Regions from separate parts of the Virgibacillus salinus genome, predicted to be linked through region 1. Evidence: riboswitches for the same ligand, from Rfam matches in the RefSeq annotation. Region 1 holds a riboswitch; the other holds the start of a gene.
The links. A riboswitch is a leader RNA that binds a small molecule or an ion and turns the genes downstream of it on or off. The one in region 1 is predicted to bind thiamine pyrophosphate.

Region 1 (2,206 bases):
TGCAAAACCAAATCCGGTTCTTCATCAAGCCATTCCTTATTATCAAACTGCCTGATGACATATTGCTTTACTGACTGATCCACTAGCAGTGTGATGCTATGTAACGTGGATGAGGTACTTCCTTTCAGCCGACTAACCGATTCAACCTTTGCATTCGAATCGACATTATCTTTTACCCATTCAACAATCTGATTCGACAAATATTCGTTATTTTGTTCCAAAAAAATCCACCTCGATTCTTAATATAGATATAATTTTAAATATAATTACTCTGAAATTAAAGGGATTTGATATCATTTTGGTGAAAAATATATAAAGGACGAGGATCATCATGATACCAGGTTATACTGTCTAAAATTACACAGCGGACACCAGAGCCCTTATTTGACAAAAACAGCACTTTTTCCTTAGATATATGTGATATAAGGTATCCGGTGATCGCATATTACAGAAAAAGCACTTTTTTGCAGAAATAGCTTACCCTGTGTCCGCTTACTACAGTTATGAAGAACAATAATATAAAAGGAGAGTCAAAAAGCATGGAACCAATCCATACTAAAGAAGTAGATCAATTCATTGAAAATTTAAATGACCATACAAAGGAAATTACCGTAAGACTGCGGGAGGTTATTTTTCAAACGTCCCCCAATGTAACTGAAGAAATGAAATGGGGAAAGCCATGTTATCTAGAGAATGGTCTTGTATGCTATCTTCAGACTGCACAGAATCATGTTAATCTGGGTTTCTACTTCGGTGCCTCACTTAAGGATAAGGATAACCTGCTTGAAGGAACTGGCAAAAAAATGCGTCATATCAGAGTTAAGCAACTCGATGATATACAACCCAGAAAATTTTCTGCTTTAATTCAGGAAGCCATTGAAATGGAAACATGACTTTTCTTTACTATCATCATGAACCTGAAATAAACCATGACAAAAGTGATTTCTTTTGTTATCCTTAAATTGAAAACTTAATATTTTAATAATTACTACTAGGGGTGCCCAAAATCGAGGGCTGAGAGGAAAGCACGTATAAGCTTTCTGACTCTTACGGACCTGATCTGGTTAATACCAGCGGAGGGAAGTAGACTGACGATATACTTATTTATATCAGCTATTTCAAGCCAGGTCCATTAATGGATCTGGCTTTTTTCGTACGAGCCCCTTTCACGGAAAGGAGGATTTGATTGAACCGAACTCGATTACTTACGACAATGGCAGTCTTTGTGGCAATAGGTACATTGGGTGCACAGTTACTTTGGTTTCCAGCAGGCGTGGCAAAAGCCTATCCTGTCCAGCATGCCGTCAATGTCATGGCCGCAGTAACACTTGGGCCTGGTCCAGCAGTCGGTATTGCATTTATGATTGGACTGCTCCGTAACATGCTTGGACTTGGTACATTACTGGCGTTTCCCGGCGGCATGATTGGAGCATTTCTAGCTGGATACTTGTTTCAGAAGACTCATAAAAAAGCCATAGCTGCTGTGGGAGAGGCAATTGGTACCGGAATCATCGGAGCACTTTTTGCTGTTCCATTTGCAAAGCTATTGATGGGTAGTTCAGCTGGTGCTTTGTTCTTTATACCGTCGTTTCTTATTAGCAGTGTTACTGGAGCATTGATAGGCTGGTTTGTTATTTCACGTGTTAATCAGGAAAGACTAGTTCAAAATAAAATATAGGAAAAACTACTAGGGGCGCTGTACTGGCTGAGAAACGGAAATATTCCTTGTCCCTTGGAACCTGATCTGGATAATGCCTGCGCAGGGAAGTGGTTGAGGGCCGCATTCTGTACCTCTAGTAATCTACTTTTATCCCCTAGTAGCTTCCTAAATCATTGGAGGCTTTGTTATGTCATTCACACAACAATTAAGAGATGAGAACCAAGATATTTTTCAAGCAATATTTAATCACCCATTTGTCGATGGTATTGGAAAAAAAGATGTTCCCAACGAATCAATTGCGCATTATATTAAAGCAGATTTTGAGTATTTGAATGCATTTATGCGAATTTATGGAATTGCTCTCTCCAAATCCAATAAGCGCGAGGACATCCGCTTCTTTGGGGAACAAATCCAATTTGTTTTAAATAGTGAAAGCCACCCACATCATAACTTTTGCGACTATATAGGGGTTGGCTACGAGGAGCTCCAAGGTCACCCGCTTCCACCAACTGCTGATCATTACATTAAGCATATGATGTATCACGC
Region 2 (2,206 bases), on a different contig from region 1:
TCTGTATCATCATCTGGTGCATCAATACGTTTGGTTGTATGTGTAATCCAATTACGAACTTCTATTATTGCACCAAGTTGTTCCTGTTTAGGCAGTAATTTAAAGTGCAGCGCATGGCGCTTCCTAGTGTAAACGTAATTGTTCATCAGTGAATTGTGAAAACCTTTATACATGAAACGACTGCTACAAATTATCGAGAAGACTATTCCCAAATAAAAGTACATCGGAGACATTTCACCAAGCAATTCGTATAATAACTCTAACAGCATCTGTATTCACCCCCTTCAATAGCGTGTTAACTTAAGTACGGTTTTAGACTAGTATTTGTTTCACTTTTTTTGAAACAAACTGATAAAAGTGCTAAACATCCGTTATCATACATAAAAATTAGAACAAGCCTAACAAAAAGGGTGAGTACTTTTGTGGTCAGATTTTAAAACATTCGCATTAAAAGGAAACGTCCTGGACTTGGCTGTTGCTGTTATTATCGGAACAGCCTTTGGAAAAATAGTAACGTCACTTGTTGAAAATATTATGATGCCACTAGCAGGGATCTTAGTAAGTGGTGTTGACTTCACAAATTTAAAGTATACGGTCAGAAAAGCAGATGTATTGTATGGCGAGTTCATCCAGTCGGTATTTGACTTTATTGTTATTGCGGTGTCCATCTTCATTTTAATTCGCATCCTAGCAAAGTTTAAAGGTGAAAAGGAGTCAGAAAAAGAATCGAAGCCTGATGAAAAAGCTGAATTGCTCAAAGAGATACGTGACCTTTTGAAGAAAGAGGATAAGCTAATGCCTAAACAGAAAAAGAAAATTAATATTAATATTTCATCACAGTCAAAGAAGTCAAAGAATAATAAAACTTGAAAAATACATGAAGCTGTGGCATAGTGAATTTGATAGATTAATTGAATAATAAGTTGTAGGGGGACCAGTGTATGCTGGTTGAGATTGCATCCGATAGATGCTGACCCTTGGAACCTGATTTGGTTGAGACCAGCGTAGGGAACAAAGTAAAACAATAGTAATATTGTTCGAATGCGCTCAGGGACTAACCTGGCGTTATTTTTTTGTGCTTTTAAGGAAAATTCCTTTCGTTTCCAATGCCAATCATACTTCCAGAAGTGAACAAAAAAGAGAAAGGGAGATGGAAAATGAAAAAATGGTTGTTCGTAGTATTAATAGCCGTTTTACTAACAGCATGTAATAACGATGCAGGAGAAACTGACGATAAAAGTCAGGAGACAGAACAAGCTAAAGTAGTGCTCGATTGGACCCCCAATACGAATCACACAGGGCTATATGTTGCCCAGGAAAAAGGATATTTTGCTGATGAGGGGTTAGAAGTAGAAATTATGATGCCAGGTGAGGCGGGGTCTGACCAGCTTGTAGCATCAGGTAAAGCTGACTTCGGTGTCAGTGCGCAGGAAGCTGTTACAGAAGCACGTATTCAGGATATTCCAATCGTATCGATTGCAGCGGTTATCCAGCATAATACATCCGGGTTCGCTTCACCAAAAGACAAACAAATTACATCACCAAAAGATTTTGAAGGAAAAACCTATGGCGGGTGGGGTGCCCCGGTTGAAAAAGCGGTTCTTTCATCACTTATGAAGCAGGAAAATGCCGATGTTGAAAAGTTAAATATTGTCAATATGGGCAATACAGATTTCTTCACAGCGGTGAAGCGGGATATTGATTTTGCGTGGATTTACTATGGCTGGACTGGAGTCGAAGCAGAAATGCGCGGAGAGGAATTAAATATGATTTATTTAACCGATTACTCCAAAAAGCTAGATTACTATACGCCTGTCCTTACAACGAACGAAAAAATGATCGCTGACAATCCAGAAAGGGCTGAAAAATTTTTAGCGGCGGTTTCAAAAGGATATAACTTTGCAATAGATAATCCAAGTGAAGCAGCAGAAATCCTCAGCGGGGCTGTTCCAGATCTTGACCCGGAACTTGTTAAGAAAAGTCAGGAATGGTTATCACCGAAATATCAGGATGACGCAGCACAGTGGGGAGTTCAGAAGCAAGAAGTTTGGGAGAATTATTCCAGTTGGATGTATGATAACGGACTTCTTGAAGAAGAATTGAAAGCTGAAGATGCATTTAACAACGAATTTTTGCCAGAATAGGAGTGGGAATATGAACAATTCATTAGTAAGTATTCAAATTATCCCAAAGACAAAAAATGGAG

Region 2: it holds a riboswitch for thiamine pyrophosphate, as region 1 does, so the genes downstream of both, BLS02_RS11980 (ABC transporter substrate-binding protein) here and thiW (energy coupling factor transporter S component ThiW) in region 1, are expected to answer to the same signal.

What each region holds. Positions count from the first base shown of each region.
Region 1 covers NZ_FNKD01000004.1:102,577-104,782, reverse strand. Annotated here, with positions in the region: gene BLS02_RS16130 (aminoglycoside phosphotransferase family protein) at 1-221, opposite strand, end outside; gene BLS02_RS16125 (DUF1801 domain-containing protein) at 540-893, shown strand; TPP riboswitch at 984-1,099, shown strand; gene thiW (energy coupling factor transporter S component ThiW) at 1,187-1,678, shown strand; TPP riboswitch at 1,680-1,783, shown strand; gene tenA (thiaminase II) at 1,848-2,206, shown strand, end outside.
Region 2 covers NZ_FNKD01000003.1:24,358-26,563, forward strand. Annotated here, with positions in the region: gene BLS02_RS11970 (hypothetical protein) at 1-269, opposite strand, end outside; gene mscL (large-conductance mechanosensitive channel protein MscL) at 421-870, shown strand; TPP riboswitch at 918-1,028, shown strand; gene BLS02_RS11980 (ABC transporter substrate-binding protein) at 1,158-2,144, shown strand; gene BLS02_RS11985 (thiamine-binding protein) at 2,155-2,206, shown strand, end outside.